One region of the Paenibacillus sp. 1182 genome, then DNA from elsewhere that is predicted to be linked to it. Evidence: predicted binding sites of a transcription regulator. Region 1 holds the regulator's gene; each other region holds the start of a gene.
The links. The regulator LexA, encoded in region 1, represses DNA repair genes until DNA is damaged. The targets are predictions, from matches to a motif close to CGAACATATGTTCG.
Positions count from the first base shown of each region.

Region 2: the regulator LexA is predicted to act here: its motif matches at 1,714-1,727, upstream of recA (recombinase RecA).
Region 3: the regulator LexA is predicted to act here: its motif matches at 1,588-1,601, upstream of JOD82_RS19770 (YolD-like family protein).
Region 4: the regulator LexA is predicted to act here: its motif matches at 1,335-1,348, upstream of addB (helicase-exonuclease AddAB subunit AddB).

Region 1 covers NZ_JAFICR010000001.1:371,050-374,518, forward strand. The annotation lists gene JOD82_RS01840 (GNAT family N-acetyltransferase) at 1-242, opposite strand, end outside; gene JOD82_RS01845 (hypothetical protein) at 471-611, opposite strand; gene JOD82_RS01850 (hypothetical protein) at 652-816, opposite strand; gene JOD82_RS01855 (hypothetical protein) at 1,052-1,354, opposite strand; gene lexA (transcriptional repressor LexA) at 1,638-2,264, opposite strand; gene JOD82_RS01865 (LysM peptidoglycan-binding domain-containing protein) at 2,452-2,820, shown strand; gene JOD82_RS01870 (DUF896 domain-containing protein) at 2,929-3,135, shown strand; gene JOD82_RS01875 (hypothetical protein) at 3,256-3,469, shown strand, end outside.
Region 2 covers NZ_JAFICR010000003.1:318,987-322,455, reverse strand. The annotation lists gene JOD82_RS07185 (regulatory protein RecX) at 1-387, opposite strand, end outside; gene recA (recombinase RecA) at 583-1,644, opposite strand; gene JOD82_RS07175 (competence/damage-inducible protein A) at 1,887-3,155, opposite strand; gene pgsA (CDP-diacylglycerol--glycerol-3-phosphate 3-phosphatidyltransferase) at 3,251-3,469, opposite strand, start outside.
Region 3 covers NZ_JAFICR010000010.1:100,517-103,985, forward strand. The annotation lists gene JOD82_RS19760 (zinc-ribbon domain-containing protein) at 1-551, shown strand, start outside; gene JOD82_RS19765 (hypothetical protein) at 658-1,113, shown strand; gene JOD82_RS19770 (YolD-like family protein) at 1,213-1,548, opposite strand; gene JOD82_RS29310 (hypothetical protein) at 1,710-2,600, shown strand; gene JOD82_RS19780 (hypothetical protein) at 3,253-3,469, opposite strand, start outside.
Region 4 covers NZ_JAFICR010000006.1:80,522-83,990, reverse strand. The annotation lists gene addB (helicase-exonuclease AddAB subunit AddB) at 1-1,268, opposite strand, end outside; gene JOD82_RS13900 (class I SAM-dependent rRNA methyltransferase) at 1,505-2,884, opposite strand; gene JOD82_RS13895 (Na/Pi cotransporter family protein) at 3,279-3,469, shown strand, end outside.

The DNA.
Region 1 (3,469 bases):
TTCCCAACACAGTCGTTCTCATCATAATATAAAAAAATAGATTTTCCTTGTTCATTAATATAACTGATATCGACGTCATCATCCTCATACTGTTTAAAATATGGTTCGGGAAAACTTTCTTCTATATATGACCAAATGTTGTTCTCGTATTTAGGTATAATTTTTCCTGACACAATAAAGCCGTTATTCTCATTTGACTTTTTAAAATCCCCCATATTTGAAAGTGACATTTTAATTATCATGGCTTGTCTCCTTCTGGTTTAATTTCTCTATGCACATTATTCTAAAAGAGAACCACTTTTTCCTGTCTGTTAGATTTATAAAAGAGTAAAATAGTAGCGACTGTTCAACTATGTGTGATATTTACGATCTCGTCCGCTTGCTTAAACGATTCATAGCAGTAGTTAGGTGTGCTGCTTAACACAAAAAAGCAGGAAGAATTTCTCCCGCTTTTTGCATGAAAACGATTATTAACGTCTGCGTTGTCTATCGTTTACGCTAAACAAATTAACAGCCAGTGCGTTACCTCTTGCACGCGCAGTGGCTCTTTGATTGGAACGGATGTTCAATCTTCTTCTTCTTAAATCACGTCTGCAATGTCTTCTGCTCATAATATCACCTCCCTTCAAGAAATGAAGGTGCGGTTGAATCTTAGTGGCGTTTATGCTTACGCTTGGAAATTTTGATATTCAAGGCATTGGTTGCTAGTGCATTTCCGCTTCCTGTTTTTGCAGCTGCGGCTTGAAAGACTTTAACGACCAGATATCTGTTTTTCCCGATGCGATGCTTATACGTTTTAACTCTATTTCTGATCATCTGCATATCTCCTTTGCTTAGTTCTGCTATATACATATGTCAATTGTGATAGTAATGTATCAGCATAAATCTATTAGAAGCAAAAAGAAGCTAGTACCTATATCCCTAAAAGTTAACAAAAAAACTCATGCGAACCTGTCTTCGCCTTTTCAACTTTACGTTGCAGGAGATGTTACAGGCAGGTCGGCATGAGTCTAATGTGTAGAATAAAGATAATATGCAGTTTGTATGAAAATTATTTACTATTAAGGGTGTTAAGTTTTTTTTCGTAGTATGCCTCTTGGGCAAGAATATGATTCAGTTGTTCTGAGAGCTGTTTATATTCTTGGCTGGCCTCTGGGTAATTATTTCTTTCGGAAATTACAGCTTCAAGTTGCTTTTCTAAATACCTGAAATGGATGAGTATTTGTATGTACTGAATACGATCGTAGGTTGTTATGTGTGATTTCTCTTCTGCATACAAATGATCCATTGTTGGAACTGCACAGCTTACGACGATAAATATCATAACAAACGCTGAAATTATTATTTTTTTCATTTAATTCCTCCTACAGAGCTATGAGTAATTAATATACCATATTTAGCTAAAAGAAAGAAAGATCTATTAGTTTTGCCCATAACAGTATAGCTGTTCAAGATCAGTGGGGGATTATTTGAGATGATGAGGCTGATTTTATAGTAGATACAATAGGAATAGGTTGCAAAAAGGAAAGAATAGTTGTGAGATACATAGTAAGCATAATAACAATACAAAACCGGCTTGCCCTAGGCAGCCGGTTTTGTATTAGGGGATAGAATAACGGGGAAGGAAGAACGAGAAATCAGTGGAAGTCCCGGAAGAGTCCTACAACTTTGCCCAAAATACTGACGTGTGTCAGACGAAGCGGTTCAAAGGCTGGATTTTCAGGTTGAAGCCGGATATGATCTTTTTCTTTGTAGAAGGTTTTAACTGTAGCTTCGTCTTCATCTGTCATAGCTACAACAATATCGCCATTATCAGCGGTCTGCTGCTGACGTACGATTACATAGTCTCCGTTAGCAATCCCGGCCTCAATCATGCTTTCGCCTACAACAGATAACATGAATATTTTATCCTCACCAACAAAGTGTTGGGGAAGAGGAAAGTAATCTTCAATATTTTCTGTCGCCGTAATAGGAAGACCAGCGGTTACTTTGCCGACGACGGGGACACGACTAATGGAGTAATTAATCAAGTTGCTGTTATCCGATTCGTCTTGACCGAGTAACTCAATAGCCCGTGGTTTTGTAGGATCGCGGCGAATGAGTCCTTTTTTCTCTAAACGATCCAAATGACCGTGAACCGTAGAACTGGAGGCCAATCCGACAGCCTCGCCTATTTCGCGTACAGAAGGGGGGTATCCCTTTAGACGCACTTCATTGCGGATAAATTCAAGAATGGCCTGCTGGCGGCTCGAAATCTTAGACATACCGTATCAACCCCATTTAGTAACGTTTGGGAAAATTATAGCATAGAACCTCCGTTCGTACAAACATAAGTTCTAAATAATCCCTAAAAATAATTGCGAACTTTTGTTCTCTTTTCTATTGAACAAAACAAACGTTCGTGTTATATTGTGAAAACATAAGAACAAACGTTTGGAGGACACAACCATGATGAAATATAGCACCTATCAAAGTATTTTTCCAATGAATATAGAAAATTTACAGGAGACCCGAAAAGAGGGTAGGGCGCGTTATATGCAGATTATTACCCATACTCTTTTACTTAAGCTTCTTATTATAATGATTGTTGCTTGGATTGCAGGAGCAGGTGTACTTACGGTTTTCGCGGCTCCTTCAGCTTCCAAGGAAGAAGTGACTAAACTGACAGTACAACCTGGGGATACGTTGTGGCAGATTGCCGCGAATCATAAACCGGAACGAATGGATACACGGGTATATATAGAAGGAATTGTGCGGATTAACGGTTTAGAGGATCGGGGAGTGCAGGCAGGTCAGGTACTCAAGCTTCCTGACTTATGATCTATAGACTATTAGAGCTTGTCAGGGAGCGTAATGCGGGAGCCTTGACAAGCTCTTTTCTACATGTCAAAGTGTATTATATCTTTGCTTTTATGGAGGGGACACAATTTGGATATAGACAGCTTGGTACAGCGCATTAATGAATTAGCGCGCAAAGCAAAATCCGAGGGATTAACAGAAGAGGAAACCACAGAACGTGCCAACCTTCGGGAAATTTATTTAGGTAACATTCGCCGTAATTTTCGGCAGCAGCTAGAAACGATTGAATTTGTGGACGATGATACATCGAAGGGAAATGACGGGCTGAAGCATTAATGTTGTTAAAGCGCCCAAGCCTGCAATTTGCCTTTTGTTTTAGGTACCTCTCATGGTATCTATATAGATCAGCTTTGAGGCAATTGTTTTAATGTAATATATCTGGGAAGGAATTGAGAGATGGCCCGATCATTTGAAAGAAAAGTACGCAAAAACACAGCGCATTTAAATAAATCGCGCAAAAAGCAAGGTATTCAAACCATTAGCGGCGCAGGTTCTGCAATGGATATTTTCCGTGGACGTAACATTACTGTGCCAATTATGCTGGCTGGTCTTTCTGTATTGTACATGCTTATGAGTTACTTTTTGACTAAGACCGGTATGCAAGGGATGG
Region 2 (3,469 bases), on a different contig from region 1:
CCTTTCCAGTCGGACCATTACTTCGTCAATAACAGACTGATCCAGTTCTTTTTGCACCAAACGCTGGGCAATTTCCTGACGTGTGCGAGGCTTTCGCCCCAAATATCGAAGCGCGAGTACATAGGCCTGTTGCTTTTCATCTGCCAGAACAATATCTTCCAGTTCTTTTTTGACGAATGACGTTCCTTTGAACATATTGTACTTGATCATTACATCTTCTAATACAGACAATGAATACGGGCCAAAATGAATGATATAGCGTCCACGTTTGCGTCCCTGTCCCTGCTCTACCCTAGTAATCATCAATTCCTCATGATCCGGAAAAAGAGAAATCTCTTGTTGCTTATTTGCTTCCGCAGAATATTCATCTTCATCGTCCAACTGCAATATGTTTCCCTCACTTTGAAATTCACGAAAGCAGTCTTTGGACAACTGCTACGCAAAAGTTAGATTCCGCTGACAAAGCAGCTTTAATTGATGCAAAAATGCCCTGCACAACTGTGCAGGGCATCAGAATCATGCTATTCAACCGGATTGTGCCATAACCCTGGCTCCAGTTCACAAATCAGGATTCACCAAGCTTTATTCAAGCTCCAACAATTCCTGTTCTTCCTTGGCTTGCTGTGCCAACTCTTCTTCTGTAGGCGGAGCAACCGTCGTAATCAAATTGCTTGCCACCCGAATTTTTTGCTCGATCGTACTAGCAATGTTCGGATTTTCCTTCAAAAATTGCTTCGCATTCTCACGTCCCTGACCAAGGCGCTCACCTTCGTAGGAATACCAAGCTCCACTCTTGTCGACAATGTCATGCTCCGTACCGATATCGATCAAGCTACCTTCTTTGGAAATGCCCTCACCGTACATAATGTCCACTTCAGCCTGACGGAATGGAGGGGCAACTTTATTCTTCACGACTTTAATACGTGTGCGGTTACCCACAATGTCGTTACCCATTTTCAAACTTTCAATACGACGAACATCCAAACGTACCGTAGAGTAAAACTTCAAGGCACGTCCACCTGGTGTTGTTTCAGGGTTACCGAACATAACACCTACTTTTTCACGTAGCTGGTTAATAAAAATAGCAATAGTTTTCGATTTGTTAATGGCTCCAGACAGCTTACGCAATGCCTGCGACATCAGACGTGCTTGAAGACCGACGTGGGAATCTCCCATTTCGCCTTCAATCTCTGCCTTCGGCACAAGTGCCGCTACGGAGTCAACAACTACAATGTCTACTGCTCCACTACGTACAAGGGCTTCGGCAATCTCAAGCGCCTGCTCTCCTGTATCTGGTTGCGATAGTAACAACTCATCAATATTGACACCCAGCTTGCTTGCATACGACGGATCAAGCGCATGCTCGGCGTCGATAAAGGCGGCTTGTCCGCCTGTTTTTTGCACCTCTGCGATAGCGTGAAGAGCTACTGTCGTTTTACCGGATGATTCCGGTCCGTATATTTCAATAACCCGGCCTCTTGGAAAGCCGCCCGTTCCTAACGCAATATCCAAAGCAATCGAACCACTGGGGATCGTTTCCACTTGCATGTGGGTAGACTCACCCAACTTCATAATGGAACCTTTACCAAATTGCTTTTCTATTTGACGGAGCGCCATATCCAGCGCAGCACGACGATCTGACAATAAACTCACATCCTTCATTGTTTGTACTTTAATAATACCTTGTTTTGACACGCTTGCCAAGCATTTTTTCGAACATACATTCGTTTTTTTTATTCACACAGCTCTCTTCTGTAATTACACCTGTCTCTTAAAACAAAAAAAGAACCGCTGGCAAAAGGCTTTGCAACGGTTCTTCCGATAAGGTGATTATATCATGAATATCTATCTAAAACAACTCTACGACCCACACTGTACATAGATGATTAAGAGAGTTTCTCGTTCTCTACCAGCCTGCGCCACAATCTGTACAGAATCGCTTTGACTGATCGCAGTCGGATTGTTTCGCGGTTACCACTCAGTCTCAGTTCATGTACTTCCGTTTCCTTGTCGCGTTCAGCAATGCCAATATACACTAGACCGACTGGCTTCCGTTCGGAATACCCAGGCCCGGCTACACCAGTAACTGAAAGTCCAAAATCGCTGTCCATGATCATTCTCGCCTGCTCTGCAAGCACAAGGGCCACTTCCTTACTCACTGCACCTGGCGCTTGATCCCCTTCCAAATAATCACAAGGCACGTTGAGTAATTTCATCTTCATTTCATTGGAATAGCACACGATGCCACCTTGAAACATAGTAGCACTGCCAGGTATAGAAGTGAGGTGTTCCATCAGCATTCCACCTGTACAGCTTTCTGCCGCACTCACAGTGAGTCCGCGATTGGCCATTAGATCTACGATAACCTTCTCCAGCGTAACATCTTCGCTTGCATACATAAATTCCGAAAGACGCTGCTGAATTTCTACTTCCGTAGCCGTCAGCTTAATCAATGCTTCACTTTCGCTGGCCGCCTTGGTGGATATACGGATCGTGACTTCCCCTTCCTTGGCATAAGGAGCAATCGTGGGGTCTGTCTGGGATTGGATCAGATCTAACAAACGGGTTTCAAGAGCTGACTCACCAATCCCTGCAAATTTTAGCATTTTTGAATAAATTGGCATTTCCTCACCGCTCAATGCCTGCTGAAGCAACCAAGGTTTGGCCTGGTTTGCAAACATCGGTTTGAGTTCCTTAGGAGGTCCAGGCAAAACTACATAAAATTTACCATCCTGTGCAATTGCGTCGCCCACAGCTAGCCCTGTCTCATTTTCAAGCGGAGTAGCACCTTCAATAGAAAGCGCCTGCCGGCGGTTATTTTCGGTCATTTCTACCCCACGGTTACGAAAAAATTGATCTAGCTTGTCCATTGCAAGACGATCTATGTGCAATTTTCGCCCCAATACAGACGCTATCGCATCTTTCGTCAAATCATCCTGGGTCGGTCCCAGACCGCCAGAAAATAAAATAATATCCGCACGCTTCTGAGCAATTCTTATGGCTTCCTGAAGCCGATCTATGTTATCGCCAACCACAGTCTGAAAATATACATCGATTCCAATTGTAGCCAACTCTTGTGACAAATATTGAGCATTTGTATTCACTATTTGTCCGAGCAATAACTCTGTTCCTACCGCAATTATTTCAGCTTTCATCAATTCTTCCTCCTGTACTGCGAATATGATGGGAATTATATAAAGAAACAGCAATAAGTTTAGTCCCTATTGCTGTTTCCATAAAATTTATACTGTTAAACCTTGGAGGAGCTCAGCAAATGGATATTTTTCACGAAATAATCAATACCCGAATAAATGGTGATCAACACCGCTGCCCATATCGCTATTAAATCAAACGGTATACCAAGAAAAACAAACGGGAAATTATTAATGAGCAGCGCTACTATAGCAACAATCTGAATGATCGTCTTTAATTTGCCCCAATTGCTTGCAGCAACCACAGACCCATCCAG
Region 3 (3,469 bases), on a different contig from region 1:
GTGATAAATGTGGGAAAGAAATACCCAAAGGAAGCGCCTTCTGTAATTATTGCGGAAGGGAAGTAACTATCAATACAGCACCGCAAGAAAAAACATCCGAAATTAGGAATGATGGTCCGATTCCTAAAGAGATCAGCTATAGAAAGAAAATTATTATCTCAATTGCTCCATTTCTTATTTTATGCCTTATTATCGTAGGCTTTTTAATCGCAGCTCCCTATATCAGTTATATTCAGGCCAAGTCATTAATGAATAACGGTGAATTTGACAAAGCAACTCAAGCCACCTTCACCAATTTGGATGGGTACAAAGATTCCGATGAGTTGATTAATGAAACAAATTATCTAAAGGCACAACACCTTCTAAAAAATAAAGAATACGAAAAGGCTATTGAATTGTTTATCAATTTAGTCAACTACAAAGATAGTGTCAAGCAAAAACAGAATCAATATACTTACTGGCAAAGCAAAATTCCTCCCAAGGTAACTACGCTTCGGCAATTGAATTACTTGAACCAATCCAAGATTATAAAGATTCCTCTAATTTACTGAGAGAAGCGAATTATCGGGAAGGAGTTAAACAATTTAGGGCGTATAACTTTCGTGAAGCAAAAGAATTATTCATGCAAGTAAAGACTATCAGGACTCAATACAATATTTGACTCAAGCTTCTTTGTATAATAGCTTTCAAGGCATTTGGGAAGATGAATCAGGTTACGAGAAACTGACTTTTAAAAATGGAGAAGTAACCAAGGTACTCTCCTTTAATTCTCAAGATGAAAGCACTTATACCTGGCCTGTTATCCTAATTGGTACAGAATTACATGCTGATAACGGCACAATTTATTACCTAAAGAATGACAAGCTTATTTCAAAGGATGAAAGCCTTGGAGTCAACACCTTCACCAAGATTGGATATTACGAGGATATCCCGCCCGAAAAACTCGCTCCCCAAATTGGTATGTCTGAACAGGAAGTAACTTATTCAAAATGGGGACTACCCAAACATATTAATAAGAACACTACTACTTACGGTGTAAACGAACAATGGGTCTATGATCATTACAAGTACATCTATTTCGAAAATGGAGTCGTAACAGCAATTCAAGATTAGTCCACATGCGGAGTCTTCGGGAGAAATCGAAGGCTCTTTTTACTGCTCAAAAATCCATTGTTCGAAGAAGGCTCAGTGAGCCCGTTCCTTTTTAGGGGACTATACAATAGCTGATATAATATCCTCTAGCTTAATCCAACTAAAATCATCCTCATCACGAAATAGTTTTACTTCACGTCTAGCGGTGTTTATTGATGTAACCACACCTGTTAACTCCGCATCGTCAAACGGACTGAAAACAACCACTGTCACAGGCTGACGTGAATTGTAAGACTCTATTAGAGCATGCTCGATTAATTGTACCTCTTGGTCATCCAACTCCGGTTTACCGCGCCGCTGACGGTCTTTCATTAGCTTCAGATAAGCCTCTTTATGCTCTGGTATGATAATGCGACTGCTTTCCCATAATCCGTTATCTTCTAGTTTTTTAGACATGTATGTAGCCTCCTGATGTAATATGTTCAAATTATATCCCGAACGTATGTTCCTTACAAGGGCTTTTGTTTTCTACTTCTAAGACTTTTGTTCTAGAAAATTATTCCTAGGTCATATATACTAATTTTACTATAACATTACCAATAGATAGGGGTTATGTAATGACTGCAATTGCTGTGATTGCTTTGCTGGCTTTTTTTGTGTTTTTTGTTTTGTGGGCTATAGCTTTAATAAAAAAGAACGGCAAGGCTAAGAAAATGTTTCTCTTTGGTTTAGGTGCTTTCCTAGTATTTATTATTGGAATATCAGTCGCTGACACTCAGAAACCAACCGAAACTAATTCCAAACCGGTAGCTACCACACCTGTTAAAGGGAACGAAGTTACTACTGAACCAGTTCAAAAGGGACAGACTGATGCTAAAAAAACATTGATTGACACATCGCTTCCTTTTGATAAGTTTTCATCTGCTCTCTTTGCATTGCCAGTATCCAAGCAAGGGGAAGCATTCGACAGTGTAAGAAATCAAGTTGTTTCATGGTCAGGCGTTGTTATTGAAGCTGGATCAAGCAGCCTTTATGTCTATGGTAAACCAGCAGATTACAACGGTGAATCATGGTCAGATATTAGCGCTGAAAAGAAAAAACTCGGGGATGTTATTGTTGTAAAAGTTTCAGATCGTTCAGAATTAAATGGTCTTAACCAGGGGGATATAGTTACCTTTAAGGGTGAACTTGGTTCCCGTGGTGTTAAGGGAGAAGCCCATTGGAAACTATATAACGGAAAAATAGAGGGTCGGACAGTAGCAGAATCGCCAAACCTCGGAATTATTACCAAAGCTAAATATAACAACATTAAAAATGGAATGACTTATGAGGAAGTTGCGAAAATTATCGGTGGTCCCGGTGAGGCTGTTTCAGAGGTTGGTGAAAAAGGAGACGAATTTTATACTGTAATGTATTCGTATAAAGGTGAAGTCGGACCTGGTGCAAATGCCGTTTTCACATTCCAAGGCAACAAACTACAAGCAAAAGCACAATTTGGTCTCGAATAAAACAACCCCGGAGCAATCCGGGGTTGTTTTATTCTGTATAGTACCTATTTGCAGCCAGGAGGCGTAACGATCTTTTGATCGCGATCCCAGCCCTCTATTATCATGATGTGGCGGGTATCGCTCTTGTTATCCCATGCAATATTGTTGTCTTGTTCCAAAGCCAGTAGCCCCGCCTTTATGTCCTCTGTGCGCCTTCCTGTCTTTATCTCAGGGTTCTATGCTGTTGGCAGAAAAAAGGTACAGACTCCTCATTTTTCATGAGTAACTTTACCTTTTGCAACAAAGGGACTTTTTCAATCGCCTCTGATATGTTCCACGAGGTATTTCATAGTTAAAGAAACTTTTCACATACTTAAAAATCAATAAGTAAGATATCCATTTCCCCATAAAGGACTTAGTTCTCCCACATTACCGATTCTTAACTTATATGTTCCTGGCTTAACATTGTAAAAAGTTCTTGTTGTATTCAGATTAGTAAATGTCCCTGGAACTGAAATTATTTGCTCATGACTATTATTTCCCCACCCCACTAATTGGTAGCTAACAACAGGATTGTAACGACTATCTTCTAAATATTGAACTAATGTAATATTTACATTTCCTCCGGAAATATTGAATGCCTCATCTGATATAGTATAGCTGTTCACACCATTTAACGTGTAATAGTAAATTGATTGAAGCGATGCTTTTGATTCTGCTTCTCTGTAGACATCTTTGTTACCGGCTCAGCAAATGGAGTTACAGATTTTATGTTGTATGTTGCGTCTGTTGAGGCTGGAACTACAGCATGACTAACTTCAGAAGCAAAAGCTGGGGTCACCATGGTGACAGCTAGAATAGACGTAACGGCAACAGATAATAATTTTTTC
Region 4 (3,469 bases), on a different contig from region 1:
AATACATCCTCATATCGCCAGCGTCGCTGCACGATATCCAGTGAAGCCCGAATCAATTCCACTAAGGGATGATGCAATACACTTCTCCGCTGATCCAGAAATACTGGAACCTCATATTGTTTGAATATCGGTTCCACCCATGACTCATAATCTTCAATATGACGCACAAACAGGGCCATCTCCCGATAACGCGCGCCCTCATCTCGGGCTAAACGACGCATTTCGCGTACAGCACCTTCCAACTCAGCGCGGCGATTCGCCGCAGCATACAGTTTTATGCCTTCCGGCTGTTCTTCTGTCCACTGCTCTCGTAGCTGCTGCAGCCGCATCCGTTGTTCCTGATTCCGTAACCCTGTACGATATTCAAAGTTAGCCTCCAAATACGCCAACGCCGGACGCTCCTTAAATCTCGGCGGCGGATCAGGGCGAAGTAATTGTGTCTGCGTCTCTATCATCAGCTCGTCTGCCATTCCTTTGAGCTTTACATACGTAGCCGCCGAAGGATGAAACAAATCCAGCTCATGCGGAAGCTGTCCGCTCTCGTAGCTGCGGTTGCAAGTCAGCGCCACTGTCAACGAAGAGGCATGCAGCATAAGTTGCTCCACCACTTTATATTCATGTGGTGTAAACCTACGGTAGCCATCCATCCAAATGTCTGCTCCACGCACAAGGGAAGACTCTGCAATCTGTTCTGCCAGCATGCGCAGCGTATCTTCACCGTCAATATATTTAAGCGTCAGCTCTCGTTCAAAATCCTCGTAGATTAGACTGATATCTTTGAGCTTGCCGCGCAAAATCGGAGTTGACTCTCCAGCAGCGTTCATTCGCTCCAGTTGCTCGGGTACAGACCGAGTATCATTTCCATACTGCTTCAGCTCCGTGAACAATGTATTCAACCGATCCACAAAGCCGAGCTGGTCTCCCGAATCCTTAAACAAACTCAGTTCATCCTTGCGACGACGAATAATTTTATATAAAAGCATCTTCTTGCCTTCTTCCGTTACAGGCACCAGCGCTGAACCCCCGGTTTCCTGCATAACTAAATAGGCAAGACGGTGAAATCCCATCACTTGGGCGCGCACCGACCCCTGAATACCGTTTCCGGCTTCTGTAAGTAACGCATGCTCAGAAGCAAATGACGATTGCTCCGGTACAAGTAACAGCATAGGCTTACCTAGCGGCTCCTCGCGTAACAAAGACGTCATTTCATTGCGGATTAACGTACTTTTACCACTCCCAGAGCGGCCAATCAACAAACGGACCGACATGATGCGGCCTCCTTTCCAACGAACAACATTCTATTAAACAGTATAGCATATCAGGCAAGAGAGAAAAGAACGTACGTTTGCCATGTTGTAGCAATTCTTTCTCCCTCTAAAAAATAAATCAGTCCCGCAGATTGGCTTGGTGCACGCCTTCTCTACAGGACTGATTTATACCTAAAACGAGTTTATTTTACCTATTTAATCACCAAAAGGGCGATTGACTTTGACTTTGTATGAAACTACAACTGTGTCCGGCTGCGCACCTCAAAGATGGCGAATTTCAAGTAATGGCCTTCCTCCACACCCAAAATTTGAGGATGGTCCTTACCAGCTGCTCTCCAGTCTACCAGACGAAGGATTTTGCCGGCATCTGCCGCTGCTTCCTTAATGGTGTCCAAAAACAACTCCGGCCGCATGTGGAACGAGCAACTCGCTGTCACCAGATAGCCGCCCTCATTAACGAGCTTCATCCCGTGCAGGTTGATATCTTTATATCCACGTGTAGCCCCTTTGACAGCGTTCTTCGTTTTGGCAAAGGCTGGCGGATCAAGAATGACCACGTCAAAGGTGCGTCCGCCACCCGCTGTCAGCGGCTTAGACGTATCTCCTTTGCCCCCGGCTCGTGCATTGCGTTCCTCTACACCTTTCACCTGATTGCGCAAATATTGAAAAGCATCGTCGACGACAAACTCGACGCGTTCCTCAAAACCGTTCAGCTTGACATTGTCCCGCGCACTTTCAATCGCATGCTCAGAAATATCAAGACAAGTTACTTTTTTAGCACCATATTTACAGGCATTGAGCGTAAAGCTTCCCGTATGTGAAAAACATTCCAATACGGTTGCGCCGTCCCAGAATGGGAATTCAACAACCTTACCACTTTTATTCACTGGCTTCATGACCGTTGTGGCAGCGTCCCCTGAGTCTGTAGCAACTTCTTGTAGCGTAATTCCACTACGTGCTCCCCAACCTGTCATCAACGGTGCTATGGCCGCACGATTTTCACGCTGGTCAAAGAAATAACCCGTCTTCTGGCCCTCTACGATATCAACCTTGATGTGCAGGCCATTTTCCGTCACCACTACATGACGCGGGCAATCACCGTACAAAGGACCCTTCGTTTGTTTCAATCCTTCCAGCTCTCGGATGGATACATCACTGCGCTCATATATACCAACAGGACCCAATACTTCAACGAGCGCATCCCTGATTTCTTCCCTGCGCCGATCCATGCCAAGCGTTAACAGCTGCACAACCAACACATCACCAAAACGGTCTACAATCAGTCCAGGCAAAAAATCAGCCTCGCCGTACACCAACCGATAAGCGTCTCCCCCGGTCACAAAACGTTCGCGGTGCTCCAGACATTTGCGAAAGCGTTGGGCAAAAAAGTTTTGATCCATCGCTTCCAGCGGCTCATAGGACATCACACGCACTGTAATTTGTGAAGCCGGATTATAGTAACCTGTCGCCAAATAACGCCCCTGATGGTTAACAATACTGACCAAATCGCCTGCCTCTGGGTCTCCTTCGATCTTGGCTATTTCGTTTTTAAACACCCAAGGGTGTGCGTGCTCCAGCCTTTTTTTACGGCTGCGTTCTAATATTACTGAAGGCAAAATCCTTCACTCCCATTCTTGGATTACTCAAAGTGTTAAAACGTTGTTCGATAGGGGCGCGGCTCTGCGGATCATTTGATCTTACGATCGCTGTTGCACGGGGATTCTTTGGATTTTATAAATGATTTTAATGGTAAGAATCCCCCTAGGTTTATACTTCCGAAGCAGCTTTCCTTTGGAAAGCTTTCAGGCGAACGCTCTCGCTTCTCCAGATTCAAATGATCCGCTTCGCTACTGCCCGCCTGTATATCGGCGTCACGCTTTTAAAGCTTGTGAAGATACTACAAAAATTATCGTTTTCCTAAAAAGAGCTTAGCCATGCTTGTCATGGCTGTCCTCGACAGATCATAGGCTGTTACATAAGTATTTTCACCTAGAAAAGGGGGCTATGCCCGTGCTTATACATGTTATACTCCCGCTGTGCGGCGGACTGTTTATTTTTTTGGGCGGGATGAAGCTGATGGAAGCAGCCCTCCGGCATTTGGCTGGCCCCTTCCTCACCCGTTGGCTGAACCGCGCCACCGTTTCCCCTTGGCGGGGTATGCTGTTCAGTTCAGGCATTACCGCCCTGTTGCAAAGCAGCAC